3 regions of the Paenibacillus sp. PvR098 genome follow, and region 3 is predicted to be linked to each of the others. Evidence: predicted binding sites of a transcription regulator. Region 3 holds the regulator's gene; each other region holds the start of a gene.

Region 1 (5,188 bases), 2.3 Mb from region 3:
TTATCCACTGCGAAGCTATCCCCGCTTCTTACGACATAGGCTTGATCAATACTTTGATCCTCCGTGTAATGCATTTGGATACCATACCCTTGCTCAGGGTTGAAATAATAAAGAAAGAACGCCTCAAGATGCCGCTCATCGGAAGAAAATTTATGAGGAGGATAGCTTGACCAATGCCCGGCCTGAAGATAGGTCTCCCCTAATAGCATACGATGGACACGACCTTCTCCGTTGTCGCCGATGATATCATTGACTTCCCGCTGCCATGTTTCCTTGCCCCGAGGATGAACTGCAACATCGTTCGGTCTGACAACAAAAGGTTTACACTTTTTCTCTGCTTTCACTTTACAAACCGCGATTTGAACATCATTCGTTTGTGCGGTTACATAATATTCAGATTGACAAGGTATGTAAACTGTGGTTGCTTTTCCTTCAAATACATTGTTCCGTTCTCCCAGGTCAGTCCATTTCTCATGTTCACAAGCAACCGTCACCTTACCTGTCAAAATCACTAAGGCCGTTTCATAGTCACCTGTTTGGCTTGCATATTCTTTGCCTTCATTTAATGAAATTTTGCCGAACGCAAGATATTTTAAATCGTGATCCTCTTTGATAATGTCTTGATAACCTACTACTTCCTGCGCTTTGAACAGATAAGCCAATGCTGCCACTCCTTTTTTCTATGGAAATCAATGTGTGCACCATATATGAATCATTCCTAATCATATGTTATAAGCGCTTACATATCAATAGTTTTGAGTAGAGAAAATGTACACAATCAAAAGCACCGACCTATGGCCAGTGTCTTTTGATTGTATTCGTTTAGGTATTTGAGAGCCGCTTGGGATATGTTAGTCCTTTGATAAAGCAGCACTATTCGAGCTGTAGGGGTCGGAATACCTGTTTTCCCCTCTTTCCCAAACGTCTGCGTATTCGGGATTGCGCTTGAATTGTTCAAGCGCGTAAGAACAGGAGGGAATGATTTTTCTCCCTTTCTCTCTCGCCTCTTCAACTACAAAATCAAGCAGCAGCCGTCCTAAATTATGCCCACGGTAACGGGAATCGATATAAGTGTGATCGATAATCCAGGTGTCCACATCAACAAGCTGGTACGTAATCTCTCCCACCGTACCGTTTATTCCACGGAGTATATAGCTGGTTCCAAGCTTTTGTGCCGAAATCTCCTCGGTCTCTGCCCTAACCGTTGCCTTTTCTTCATTCATGGTTCCGTGCACCTCCTGAGTAGAGTTGTTATGGTCCCCATTGTTGAGTCAAGCTGCAGCTTGACACTTCATTACCCCAAGCCTAGGCTTATGAAGCAAACTCACGTTACAGAAACCGGATGGAGAAATAATTCGCGGCCAAATCAGCAGATCATGAATAAGCTTGTTCCATTCCGTGTGACGAGCTGGCAAGAAATTTACAACTAAAAAAATGGCAAAGAATCATGCAAAAATTGCAGATTAGGTGTACAATAGAATAAGCAGCTCGGATGTATGCATACTCAATGGATTTAATGTGAAGATTTTCACAAGGGTAAGATATAATAAATAAATTACGTTTATTATATATACATCTTATGATCTGCAGCAGCGAGCGGGTACTATTTAGACGAATTAAGGAGGAATGTAGCAATGTTAGAAACAACCATTCAAAAGTCAGAGGAGCAAGAAACTTCCGCGGAACACGGGATCTCTAGGCCGGATGTGCTGGATCAATTGTTAAAGCCCGAAGTACAAGAATCCTTGACTGTGCTGGTAGACCAACTTCCGAAGCTCACCGAAATGATGACACTGCTGACGAAGACGTATGATTTGGCACAAAAGGTAGCTACAGACCGCGTGCTTATTCAGGACATGGTAGGCGGCATCCAAGAAGTGGTGAAGCCGCTTGAAGAAAAGGTGAAGGGGTATGCGTCTGCGGCTATCGAAGCCAATGATCGTGCTGAGCAAAGTGATGCTACCATCGGCGTATTTGGCATGCTGAAATTGCTGAAAGATCCTGAGCTTCAAAAAATGCTTCGTTTTGCACAAGCATACCTGGATATTATGAACGAAAGAAAACAACAAGACTAATTGATGTCACAGAACGGAGGATAAACGTGAAAAAACAAATTTTGATATTAGGTGGCGGCTATGGCGGCTTGTTAAGCGCGATTTCCGCACGTGCACATTTGTCAGCAGAAGAAGCTTCGATTACTGTCATTAATCGCGTGGGATCGCACCAAATTATTACGGAACTGCACCGTCTGGCAGCAGGTAACGTTGCAGAGAAGGCTATTGCATTGCCATTGCAAAAATTGCTTAAGGGCAAGGATATCAACATAAAAGTCGGCGCAGTTGAACATATTGATTTGGAAGCGCGCAAAGTGTTAGTGGCTGACGGCACAACACACCATTACGATACATTAGTTTTAGCATTGGGCAGCGAAACCAACTATTTTGGTATTCCAGGTCTTCAAGAAAACAGCTTTACATTGAAATCCGTAGCCGATGCCAACCGCATTTATAAGCATGTTGAAGAACGTATCCGTGAATACAGCAAAACTAAAAATAAAGCGGACGCTACATTCGTCATCGGTGGCGGCGGCCTCACAGGCGTAGAGTTAGTCGGCGAGCTCGCGGATGAGCTGCCAGGCATCTGCCGCAAAAATGGTGTGGATTTCGCAGATATATCACTCTACCTTGTTGAAGCCATGCCAACCATTCTGCCGATTTTCTCTGCAGATTTGATCGAGCGCGCGACAGTGAGTCTGGAAAAACGCGGCGTGCAGTTCTTGACCGGTTTGGCGATTACAGAAGTGAACGGCTCAACGGTAAGCCTGAAGGACGGCAGAACCATCGATACCAACACGCTGGTTTGGACTGGCGGCGTACAAGGCAGCTCGCTTGTAGCCAACTGCGGCATTGAAGTCAATCGCGGTCGTGCAACGGTTAATGAATTCCTGCAATCCGTATCCCACCCTGAAGTATTCCTCGCGGGCGACTGTGCGGTCGTCTTCGGTCCTGAAGGCCGTCCATATCCTCCAACTGCACAGTTGGCATGGCAGATGGGTGAGCTCGCCGGCGCGAATATCGCGGCTTCCTTCAAAGGCGGCAAAATGGATGCCTTCTCCCCTGTCTTTTCAGGAACGCTCGCCAGCCTGGGCCGTAAAGACGGTATCGGCTCTATCGGCGAAAGCGGTATTGAATTGAAAGGCACACCGGCTTCCCTTATGAAAAAAGCGAGCAACGCCCGCTACCTTTCCCACATTAACGGCTTGTTTGCCCTTGCTTATTAAAATTAGTTTTTCTGAGAACAAGCTTTCGGGTTTCCCGAAGGCTTGTTGTTTTTGGGAACGTTAACTTATTGAGGATGAAGGTCGCTAGTCGTAATAATTCAGTACTCTTAGCTGTTTAGTTAAAAGTAATGTCTTAAAAACAGAAAAGAGCCTCGAGCGCAAACGGTCGAAGCTCTCGTTATTTATGGAGACGAACCGTGGTGTGGTAAATCCACAATTCGACGCCGCGTGATTCTTAGGATGTTTGGGGAGGTGTGATAAAGCTTCCGGCTGATACATTAACTTTGATTCATAATAAAACAAGTAAATCCCTATCTTTAGTATAAAACGTTCAAGCATATACGGCTGTTGCTGCAGCTTGATGATGTCCGGAATGTTCGGAAGGGACTAAGGTTAGGTCTACGCCTAGTGCCATCGCGACACGGATAATCGTATCGATGCGCGGAACGGTCGTATCACCCTCGAAACGAGCAATAGCACCGGCACGAGTTCCTTGTAAGCGAACACGTTCCATGCAATAAATAATCTTATCGAACATAATTTTTGCATCCTTGTCGCCCCGGTTTTTCCTCTCTTCGATTTCTTTAATGAATTCATCAACTTCGGGTAAACTGACGAATTCGTATTTATACACTGGAACGACTCCCTTACATTCTCTATCTTAGTCAGAGTAACATAAAATTATAACGAATACGTTATAATTTGTACAGTAATTATATCTAAAGCACTTTTTGTAGTTCTGATTTGAATACCTGCAGAATTAAATATAGCAGGAAGACCCCGTATCAAAACAAATCTGTGGTTTTATTGGGACAAGGGTTTAGAGAACCGCTTTTTGAGCAGGTTTCGAGTAGTCCTTCTTTTGCTCACGTACGAGTCATTCATCGATTTACGACTTTCAGTTAAATACAATATTTACCTTAGATTTAGAATCGGACTCCGCGTTATATATACAGAAAATACTCTATTGCCACTACTAATATACCATATACTGGTTTACAATGTTTATAATTACTTATCTTCCAAAAGGAGAGGCTCCATGGCTATAAGCTTAACGGTTGTGTAAGTAACACTAAACAAACAATTCTGACACGAGGAGATTATTTCGATGCTAGAGATAAGCATTCATCATTTTATCGGGTATTAGATTCATAATTTCTTGTAAATACATTATTATTTATTGGGAGCGGCCTTTCTGACCCAGATATTAATTTGCTCTTGGAAAATGCAAATATTTCAGCAAAATGTAGCAGACCACATTATGCCTTGGTAGATAACAACAGGAATGACTCTATAAAAAAAGCAATTAAGTCAACTTATAATCTTGAATTGTTGGAATATCCCAAAGGAAGGCATGATGTTGTTTCTGTTGCTCTGAAGGATCTTTTAAATTTAGTTCTTCAGCATAGAAGCGAAAATGGCTTACAATAAAAATAATTTTGGAATAAATACGAAAGGAGCTAAGCCAATTTGATTGGCCTAGCTCCTTTTCGTTTGTGGATTTACAATATGGAGACCAGAGGAGTCGAACCCCTGTCCAAAAATAACGCGACACAGGCTTCTATGGGTGTAGTTCCCGTTTGGTTGTCACCCGAACAGCGCCCGGTAACAATAAAAAACACCTCATCGGTGTTAGCCCTATATGTGTAACCGTTATGATTTTTTTACTATCTCATCTACTTCACTTTTCAATAAAAGGTACCTATGAACACTTCTCATGATCGGAACTTTGGTTAACCTGTTTTTATCTACATAGGTTTTCATTTGATCTTTAGAAAGACCCAACAAACTCCCTGCTTCTGTAACAGTTAATACAACTTCGTTACTCGTAGCATTAAAAGTTTTTTTCACTTTTTGATTCCAGTCTTCGAATACATGCATAGATCTGCAACCTTTCTTATTGTTAAC
Region 2 (5,188 bases), 1.8 Mb from region 3:
ATCAATGCTGCCTGAGTGGTCAGAAGTCCGCAAATGAGGAGATTGGCGAATTCGTACTCTTCCCGCTTGGACAAGCAATTGTCCAAAAAAGACAGGTGACGCCTAAGCTCTTCATATCCTTTTGTCAATCCCTTAGCATGCCGCTTTAGCCCCGCGTAACGAAGCATCAGCTTCTGCAACTTAAGCTTTTTCTCGACTACCGGCTGAATGGAGTTGTCTTTTGAACGCTGCTCCTCCCGTATATACGGTACCGCTTCCACCGGAGGTAGCTTTTCGATCCGTTCCACAATCCGCCGACCGAAAACAATCGCTTCGGATAGAGAGTTGCTGGCGAGCCGGTTGCCTCCGTGAACGCCGGTGGAGGACACTTCCCCGCATGCGAATAAGCGCTGCACCGTGGTTTCTCCGTATAAATCCGTCTCTACTCCGCCCATCATATAATGCGCTGCCGGAGCAACCGGAATCCAGTCGGAAGACAAATCGAGCCCGTAATTTAAGCAGAATTCATAGATCGTAGGGAAACGGTTCTTCACCGACTCATGCGATTCATGGGTAAAATCGATATAAACGAACGTCGATTTCGTCTGCTCCATCTCGCTGACAATGGCGCGTGCAACGATATCCCGAGAAGCAAGCTCCAATTGGGGATCATACCGCTCCATAAAACGCTCTCCTTTGATGTTACGGAGCACGGCACCCTCACCCCTTACGGCCTCTGAGATCAGAAACCTAGGGGCCCCCGGGTAGCATAATGCTGTAGGATGGAACTGTACAAACTCTACATCGCGTATATCTGCCCCTGCACGGTACGCGATAGCGATTCCGTCGCCCGTGGCAATCTCTGGGTTCGTCGTGTAACGAAACAACTGCCCCGCGCCGCCTGTGCACAGGATAGTCGCTTTGGCGCGCACAAACACCCTCTGCCCATCCGGTTTTTGCACCAAAGCGCCGTAACATACGCCGTCCTCGGTGATCAAGTCGACAACGAAATGGTCATCCCATAGCTCTATGTTCTTTTCCTGCTTCGTCTTCTCCGAAAGTGCACGTACAATCTCCGCTCCGGTCGCATCGCCCTGGGCATGCAGAATACGCCGCTGGCTGTGGGCCCCTTCCTTAGTTAACGCATAACGGCCGTCCTCCATATCGAATTCGGTACCCATACGGATCAAATCCGTTACACCTGCCGGACCTTCATGAACAAGAACATCCACCGCCGCTGAAGAGCACAGCCCTGCACCGGCAATAAGCGTATCCTGCCGATGGTAAGCAGGAGAATCCTCGTCCGATATGACGGCTGCAATGCCACCCTGAGCGTAACGAGTATTGCTGTCTAGCAGTGATTTTTTCGTCGCCATGATCACTTTATGCTTCTCGGATACCTTCAGAGCGGTAAAAAGACCGGCGATTCCCGCGCCGATCACAATGACATCTGTATATACATGAGGCAGCTTCTCTAGATCAAAATTAACCAAATACCGAGGTATCATTAGCTTCCGACCCCACCCGTCCAAGAAGAGAAGTAGCGCATGCTACTTGACCTGCAACATGCGCTCCAAGGATGCTCTGGCCTCATCGGCCACGTGCTGTGGCACATAGATTTGGGGACTGTTCGTCTCCAAACACTTGACCACCTTTTTCAAATTGTTCACTTTCATATTAGGACAAACCAAATATTTCGTGGCAAAATGGAACGTCTTGTCCGGACTGTCAAGTCGCAGCTGGTAGCCGGTTCCATCTTCCGTACCCACGATAAACTCTTGGCAATCCGATTCTTTACAGTATTTAATAATACCCGTAGTACTCCCTACAAAATCGCCAAGCTTCACAACTTCCGGACGGCATTCAGGGTGAACCACGAATTGCGCATTCGGATACTGGGCTTTCATTTCCTCTACATCTTTGACGGTCAACATGTCATGAGTGTTGCAGTAACCTTCCCAGATAATCATCTTTTTGTCGGTGAATTTGGAAACGTAATCACCTAAGTTTTTATCGGGAACCCAAATGATTTCATCCGAATCGACCGAGTTGATAACCTTGATCGCATTCGCAGATGTACAGCAAATATCGGTCTCCGCCTTGATCTCAGCCGATGTGTTGATATACGCAACGACCTTGGCATTCGGATGCTTGCGCTTCAACTCCCGAAGACCATCCACATTGACCATATCTGCCATAGGACAACCGGCTCTTTCATCCGGAATGATCACGGTTTTGTTCGGAGCCAGAATTTTCGCGCTTTCCCCCATAAAGTGAACACCGCAAAAAACGATGACATCGGCATCCGTTGATGCCGCTTTTTGCGCCAATAAGAAGGAGTCCCCCCGAAAATCAGCTACTTCTTGAATTTCGTCACGTTGATAATAATGAGCAAGAATTATAGCATTACGCTCTTTTTTTAGTTGGGCGATTCGTTCCTTCAGCTCTCGCTGTTGCTCCGCCTTTCGCTCCAATGCTAATGCTTCCATGACGCACCATCCTTTTCTGTGCACCCGCAGCCGACTCGGAAACTCATTTCATCAGCTGAAACGGTCTGGTGAAATTGTTCACAAAGCTTATAAAGATTTACACCTAATTTACACAACTGATAAGGCTATGTCAATCTTTAAATAGCTACAAAAAGGTCGGAAAAATCGTATTTATACGACGTCTCTACAACCATACCCAGCCTCAAGTCAAGTTTCGCTCGCAGCAGGCCTTTTAACCTCTCCGGAAAAGAAAAAAACCGATGCCGTTACCAGCACCGGTTATATCATATTTCTCTCTATTTATCTTTATCTTCCTCTTCGTTTTTGGAATATATTTTATCCAAATCCGATTTATTCTCTGTGCTTTCCTGCGATGGCTGGCCTTGGATGTTCACTTTCACTTCCTCGGACTTAGGTTCAGATAAACTTTCCTTTTCCAAAGGCGGCAGCGAACCCTTCTCGAGCAGCTCCTTGATTTGATCCTTCTCGAGGGTTTCTCTCTCGATCAAGGTTTCCGCAACAAGACGAACCTGGTCTTTATATTGGGTCAAGGTTTCTTTAGCCCGTTCGTAGCAAGCACGAATCATGGATTGCATCTCTTGGTCGATTTCGTAAGCAATGGCATCACTATAATTCTGCTCATGCCCGAAATCGCGGCCCAAGAACACCTGACCTTGTGCTGTGCCGAACTGCATCGGCCCTAGCTTATCGCTCATCCCGAATTCCATAATCATGCGGCGTATAATGCCAGTAGCCCGTTGGAAGTCGCTGTATGCGCCGGTCCCGATTTCTCCAATGAACAGTTCCTCGGATACACGGCCTGCAAGAAGTCCGGTAACTTTATCGAGCAGCTCGGACTTCGTCTGCATCATTTTGTCTTCGCCTTCCTTCGGCAGCATCATGACGTAACCGCCTGCGCGACCGCGCGGAATGATCGTAACTTTATGCACCACATCGGCGTTCTCAACATGGAGACCAACGATCGTATGGCCTGCCTCGTGGTAAGCAACCATCTTTTTCTCGCGATCGCTGATAATCCGACTTTTCTTCTGAGTCCCGACGATCACGCGGTCGAAGGCCTCTTCGATTTCAGACATCGAGATGTCCTTGCGGTTGCGGCGGGCTGCAATCAGCGCGGCCTCATTCAGCAAATTCTCAAGATCCGCACCTGTGAATCCGGTCGTATAGCGGGACAATTGCTCCAGCTTGACGTCTTTGTTCAGCGGTTTGTTGCGGGCATGCACCTTAAGAACCGCTTCACGGCCCTTCACATCTGGACGATCTACTGTAATCTGTCGGTCAAAACGGCCTGGACGAAGCAATGCTGGATCAAGAATATCCGGGCGGTTCGTCGCGGCAACGATAATAATCCCTTCGTTCGCGCCAAATCCGTCCATCTCCACCAGGAGCTGATTGAGCGTCTGCTCGCGTTCGTCATGTCCGCCACCCAAACCGGCACCGCGCTGACGACCTACAGCATCGATCTCATCTATAAAAATAATACAAGGGGCGTTCTTTTTCGCATTTTCAAACAAATCGCGTACACGAGATGCACCGACACCGACGAACATTTCGACGAAATCGGAACCGCTGATGCTAAAGAACGGTACACCGGCTTCACCGGCCACAGCTCTGGCGAGCAACGTTTTCCCCGTACCCGGAGGCCCGTTTAACAGAACCCCTTTCGGAATGCGAGCACCCACCGCCGCAAATTTGCGGGGATCCTTCAAAAACTCCACAACTTCAACTAACTCTTGCTTCTCTTCATCGGCTCCGGCGACGTCCTCGAAGGTGACACGTTTCTTCTCTTCATTATAGAGCCTTGCTTTGCTCTTTCCGAAGTTCATCACCTTACCACCGCCACCCTGGGCCTGATTCAGTAAGAAGAAGAACAGGATGAAGATGATCACAAACGGGATGATGGAGGTGAGGAAACTAATCCAGACATTGTCCCCTTCCATTCTCTCGATGTAAATATTCCCCGGGGGAATGTCGCTGGATTCAATCAAACGGAAAATTTGCGGGTCATACGGCGCACGGGATTCGAAATTTTTATTTTCCGACGTTTGTGCTGTTTTATATGTCCCTCGAACTAAATACGTTTGAGCATCGTACTTGACGATGATCGATTCGACATTCTTTTCCTCTAAGGTTTGTCGGAGCTGATCGTAGCTAATGATATCCTGCTGATCATTCTGCGTGCTGATAAAATGAACGATTCCGACGGTAACCAAAAAAATGAGCAGATAAAAGCCTGTATTGCGAATAATGCGATTCATTCCCTACCTCCTCTCAGGCAAACGGCAACTTTGTATATTGTACCACAGCAGGTCTTGGCATCTCAAGAAATGCTAATGGGAGTACACTTCCGGTTTCAAAACGCCTACATACGGCAAATTGCGGTACTTCTCACCGTAATCCAGACCATAACCAACCACGAACTCATCCGGAATGACGTAGCCTTTATAGTCTGCGTCCAAATCCACAGTCCTACGCGCCGGCTTATCAAATAAAGCAGCTATAGTAATGGATTGGGCATTGCGTCTTTCGAGTACATCGATCAGATAGCTTAAAGTCAACCCGCTATCGATAATATCCTCAACGATTAGCACGTGACGGCCTTCTACGGAGATGTCGAGATCCTTGATGATTTTGACGACACCCGAAGATTTGGTTGAGACGCCATAGCTGGACACCGCCATGAAATCAATTTCCAGCGG
Region 3 (5,188 bases):
GTCTTTTGCCGGCATACAAGCATTTGGTCATTGATGAAGCGCATCATTTTGAGGAAGTGGCCGGCAAGCACCTGGGTATCGACTTGCATTATCATGGACTGATGAATACCCTGCACTGGCTGTATAAAGACAGCCGATCCGGTCAGCTTTCCACCTTGCGCTTTCGCCTGCAGAAGTTTGAGGACGAACGGTCACAGGGCTGGTGCAGCAAGATCGATCAGGCCGTAGAGCAGCTTGTGCTGCTTAAAGAGGAATGGGAGCAGCTGAGCGAATTGCTTTACCATCTACTTGCCTCAAAAAGCGACGGAGCTCAAACAGAGGGCAGCTCGCTTGTGTTCCGGCTGAAGAAGGAATCGCTCCCGACCGGTTGGGATAAGCTGTCCATATTGGAAGAAAACATGCACCTTCATTTTAACGAAGCTTTGAAGAGGCTTGATCAGCTGATTACGGAAATCAAAGAGGTTCAGGATGAGTACGATGTGCAAAGCTCCATCACTGATTTGACAGGAACCGTGAAAGAGCTCTACCGCCATCGGGATGCGCTTCATTTTTTCATGACGCAACCTGACGCTAATTACGTGTACTGGCTCGAAGGAGGCATGTACAATAAGAACCGATCGCTGCAGCTATTCTGTGTGCCGGTTGATGTCAGCGAAATGCTGAAGCAGTACTTTTTCGATGTGAAGGACAGCGTAATTATGACTTCAGCAACACTCTCGGTAGGGAAGTCGTTTGACTACACATGCGAGCAGCTGGGCCTTAAGGACGGGGAACCGAATAGTAAGCTAAAAACGGTTCAGTTGCCATCCCCCTTCAATTATCGCAAGCAGGCGTTGGTGGCCATCCCCCGGGATTTCCCTACACTGCGCGGAGCGAACGGCGAGAAGGAGTTTTTGGATCGATTGGTGCCATCGCTTGCGGAGGTGGCGCTCGAGACGCGCGGCCGCATGCTGGTGCTCTTTACGTCCAATCGAATGCTCAAAGCGGTGCATGCGGGACTGAAGGATATGCTTTCTCCATTCGGAGTGACCGTGTTGGGTCAAGGTGTAGATAGCAGTAACCGAAGCAAGCTGACGCGTCTGTTTCAGAATAGTTCCGCCAGTGTACTGCTCGGAACGAGCAGCTTCTGGGAAGGGGTCGATATTCCCGGGGATGCGCTTAGCTGTTTAGCGATCGTCAGACTTCCATTTCAGCCTCCCAACCATCCGCTCGTCGAAGCGAAGACGGAAAAGCTTAAGCAAAAGAACCTGAATCCTTTCATGAAACTGTCTGTACCGCAAGCGGTCATTCGCTTTAAACAAGGCTTCGGACGTCTAGTGCGTACAGCATCGGACAAAGGAATTGTCATTATATACGATACGCGCGTTATCGATACGAATTACGGCAAGTATTTCTTATATTCGCTGCCTGGTCCGAAAATTGAGCACATGAATTCGAATCAGCTAGTACCAAGAATAAAGCAGTGGATGGGTGGAAATGAAGCATGAAAACTCTAAAAATATCCGAAGCGGTCGTTCGTCGTCTTCCGATATATCTTCGGTTTTTGAATGAGCTAAGCAAGAAAAATGTACAAACGGTGTCCTCGCAGGATTTTGGACAAAAGCTGGATTTAAACCCTGCGCAAATTCGCAAGGATTTAGCCTATTTTGGGGAATTCGGGAAAAAGGGTATCGGATACGATGTTGACTATTTGATCGAAAAAATCCGACAAATATTGAAGCTGGATAAGGTGATTCCGGTCGCATTGGTCGGCGCGGGGAATCTCGGTCGGGCGCTTTGCAATTATAATGCCTATCTTAAGGATAATATGAAAATCGTGGCTGTGTTCGACTCACAACAAGCGAAAATCGGGGAATCCATCAACAACCTGAAGGTAAAGCCGATGGATGAGCTTGGAGATACGCTGCAGGAATTTAAAGTGCGTATCGGGATTATTACGGTTCCAGCCATAGAGGCGCAGCAGGTGGCTAACCAGTTTGTTGAAGCGGGTGTGGAAGCGATTCTTAATTTCGCCCCGATGATTATCAAGGTGCCGGGTGAGATTCGCGTTCATCATGCAGATTTCACTACCGAGCTGCAAAGCTTGGCTTATTATTTGGAGTAACTTTTGGATTAACGTATAAAGCCCGGGGCAAAATTCTTTGCACCCGGGCTTTATTTTTACAATGTAAATGAGAAGATGATTTTGTAAATTAAGAAGGCAAGCACCATACTGATCGGGATCGTAATCACCCATGTCATAACCATTCGAGTTACCGTGCCCCACTTGACATCGTGGAACCGCATAACGGAACCGGTACCGATAATCGATGATGAAATGACGTGGGTCGTTGATAACGGCATCCCAAGGTAGGTGGAGGTCTGGATGATGATCGATGAGTTCAAGTCGGAGGCAAAGCCATTGATCGGCTCAATCTTGAGCAGCTTTTTGCTCACCGTCTTAATAATTTTCCAACCACCGATCGAAGTCCCGAGTCCCATTGCGGTAGCTGCCGAGAGCTTTACCCAGAGAGGAACTTCCAAATCCGTTTGGTAACCCATGGCAACCAATGCGAACACGATAATTCCCATCGCCTTCTGCGCATCGTTACCACCATGAGAAAACGAGAGCAACCCAGCGGATATTACCTGAAAGCTGCGGAAGGTACGGTTGAGCTTTGAACGTGATTGATTTCCTCTAAGCAAGATCAGCTTACGGATGATCCACATGATGAGAATACCCGTACCAAATGCGATGATCGGCGATAAGATGAGTATAAGGACGATCTGCTGAAACCCTGACCAATTGACCCCGCTTAAACCAGCTCCCGCAATAACAGCTCCAGCCAGCGACCCGATCAGCGTATGGGACGATGATGAAGGAATACCGTAATACCAAGTGAGCAGATTCCATATGATGGCCGAGATTAATGCTGCGATAACGATATACATGCCGTTTTCGATCGCAGCCGGATTCGCTACGCTTCCGCCGACCGTTTTGGCAACTTCCGAAGAAAACAATGCTCCGATAAAATTTAATACGGCTGCGTAAAGCACGGCAAAACGCGGCGACAGTGCTCTTGTTGAAATGGAGGTTGCGATAGCGTTGGCCGTATCGTGAAATCCGTTAATAAAATCAAAGATCAGTGCCAAGGCTACGATGATGATAAGAATGGTTAACATAATGTCCTCCTAAGCATACTGGGAAATTCCTAAGTAACCCGTGCGGCGACTCAGGAATATCTCAACACGACGCTCTCCAGAATATTGGCTACGTCTTCGCATGCGTCGGTCGTCTGCTCCAAACGCTCGTAAAGTTCTTTTAGCTTGAAATCATGATATGGATCCTTCGGATTAGTAAAAATCTCACGAATACCTTCGCGCATCAGGCGGTCGGCTTCATTTTCCAAGCTGTTAATCTGAACCGTGTGTTCCGTGAGCTGCATGTACTTCTTTTTGGAAAGCAGCTTGAACGCATCTAGGATGTGCTGACAGCTGGCCACGATAACCGCGGAGAATTCTTTCATATATTTGTCAGATACGGTGATGTTCAAATAATCAAAACGTGCAATTGTAGCTTCGATCCCGTCCATGACATCGTCTACCTTAGAGGCAAGCTCCATAATATCCTCGCGGTCGATTGGAGTGATGAACACTTTATTCAGACCTTTGAAAATTTGATGCGTGATTTCATCGCCTTTATTCTCCAGATCCTTCAGCTGCGGGTAGAATGTAGCCGGAGGCTGATCTCCCATAACTGCGTTGCGAAACATCTGAGCCGCATGCAGTGTGTTTTCTGACGCTTTGATGAGTAGGAGAAGAAAGTCCGTATCGTTTTTTTTACTAAAAAGCATAGCTTATAGCCTCCCGAAAATCTAATGAATAATAGAATATTTATTGTAGCAAGCAAGATTATGTAGAAATTTGACGGTAAATTTCACAAAAATAAAAATAACACAATATACGCATGGAAAGCAATGAAAGTTTGTCGAGTTAGGATATGAAAAATGAGCTTCTTCTATGTAGTGATTCATGTGTTTGAAAATATACCTTTGCTTGATTTTGGAACGCTGAAGTTGTACATTGAAATCGGGATTGTAATCGAAGGGGAAGGGAATTTAACTAATGAAGAAAACAATCATTGAGAACGGCACTTTCATTACAATGGATGAAGGTAACCCCGTCATTCGCGGATTTATGACAATGGAAGGAAATCGAATTACATATATAGGGGAGCAGGCGCCCGATCCGGAAGCAACCTTCGATGAACGGATCGACGGGACGGGGAAGCTGTTCATGCCCGGTTTAGTCAATACGCATGGACATGCAGCGATGTCGCTCCTGCGGGGCTATGGGGACGATTTGGCGCTTCAGGTATGGCTGCAGGAGAAAATGTGGCCGATCGAAGGAAAGTTTACCGCGCACGATGTCCGGACAGGCACCAACCTTTCCGTGCTGGAGATGTTGAAGGGCGGTACGACATCGTTTGTTGATATGTATGACCATATGAACGAAGTAGCGGAGGCTGCGGTCGAAAGTGGCATGCGTGCGTGTCTGACCCGCGGCGTAATTGGCTTATGCTCCCGTGAGGAACAGGATGCCAAGCTGGCCGAGGCGATTCAATTCGCTAAAGAGTGGCACGGACAAGCGGAAGGCCGGATTACAGCGATGATGTCTCCGCATGCACCGTATACTTGCCCTCCGGATTATATTGAAAGAATTGTACAGGCCGCACACGACTTAAATCTTCCAATCCATATCCATATGTCAGAAACGGCTAGAGAAGTGGAGGAGAATGTGCAGCAGTATGGGGCAAGACCTGTAGCGCATTTGGAGAAGCTGGGCGTGTTCTCAAGACCGACGCTTGTCGCGCATGGAGTTCACCTGACGGATGAGGAAATTGCCGTCTTAAAGCAGTATGACGTACGTATCTCTCATAATCCGGGAAGCAACCTGAAGCTAGCAAGCGGAGTGGCCCGCGTACCTGAACTGCTCAAGGCTGGCGTCATTGTTTCGCTGGGTACGGACGGCGCGGCCAGCAACAATAACCTGGATATGCTGGAGGAAATCCGTTTAGCTGCGTTGATTCATAAGGGTGTCACCGGGGATCCTGTTGCTGTTCCGGCTGCTGAAGCTTTGAAGCTTGGGACACTGTATGGGGCTAAATCGATATGGCTTCATGATGTAGGTGCGCTGCAGCCCGGCATGA

What was found. Region 3 encodes Rex, which represses fermentation and respiration genes when NADH is low (regulators of the CRP and FNR family bind a similar motif). Its sites were predicted from a motif close to TTGTGAAATATTTCACAA; they were not measured.
Region 1: the regulator Rex is predicted to act here: its motif matches at 1,517-1,534, upstream of JOE45_RS17515 (DUF1641 domain-containing protein).
Region 2: the regulator Rex is predicted to act here: its motif matches at 2,535-2,552, upstream of nadA (quinolinate synthase NadA).

The regions. Positions count from the first base shown of each region.
Region 1 covers NZ_JAFIBU010000001.1:3,526,576-3,531,763, reverse strand. Annotated here, with positions in the region: gene iolB (5-deoxy-glucuronate isomerase) at 1-662, opposite strand, end outside; gene JOE45_RS17520 (GNAT family N-acetyltransferase) at 852-1,223, opposite strand; gene JOE45_RS17515 (DUF1641 domain-containing protein) at 1,635-2,075, shown strand; gene JOE45_RS17510 (NAD(P)/FAD-dependent oxidoreductase) at 2,102-3,280, shown strand; gene JOE45_RS17505 (helix-turn-helix domain-containing protein) at 3,612-3,914, opposite strand; partial or broken gene JOE45_RS24255 (SIR2 family protein) at 4,454-4,711, shown strand; gene JOE45_RS17495 (MerR family transcriptional regulator) at 4,934-5,161, opposite strand.
Region 2 covers NZ_JAFIBU010000001.1:2,989,756-2,994,943, forward strand. Annotated here, with positions in the region: gene nadB (L-aspartate oxidase) at 1-1,487, opposite strand, end outside; gene nadA (quinolinate synthase NadA) at 1,530-2,468, opposite strand; gene ftsH (ATP-dependent zinc metalloprotease FtsH) at 2,765-4,747, opposite strand; gene hpt (hypoxanthine phosphoribosyltransferase) at 4,820-5,188, opposite strand, start outside.
Region 3 covers NZ_JAFIBU010000001.1:1,204,963-1,210,150, reverse strand. Annotated here, with positions in the region: gene dinG (ATP-dependent DNA helicase DinG) at 1-1,487, shown strand, start outside; gene JOE45_RS05915 (redox-sensing transcriptional repressor Rex) at 1,484-2,104, shown strand; gene JOE45_RS05910 (inorganic phosphate transporter) at 2,161-3,162, opposite strand; gene JOE45_RS05905 (DUF47 domain-containing protein) at 3,213-3,833, opposite strand; gene JOE45_RS05900 (hypothetical protein) at 3,987-4,124, shown strand; gene JOE45_RS05895 (amidohydrolase) at 4,105-5,188, shown strand, end outside.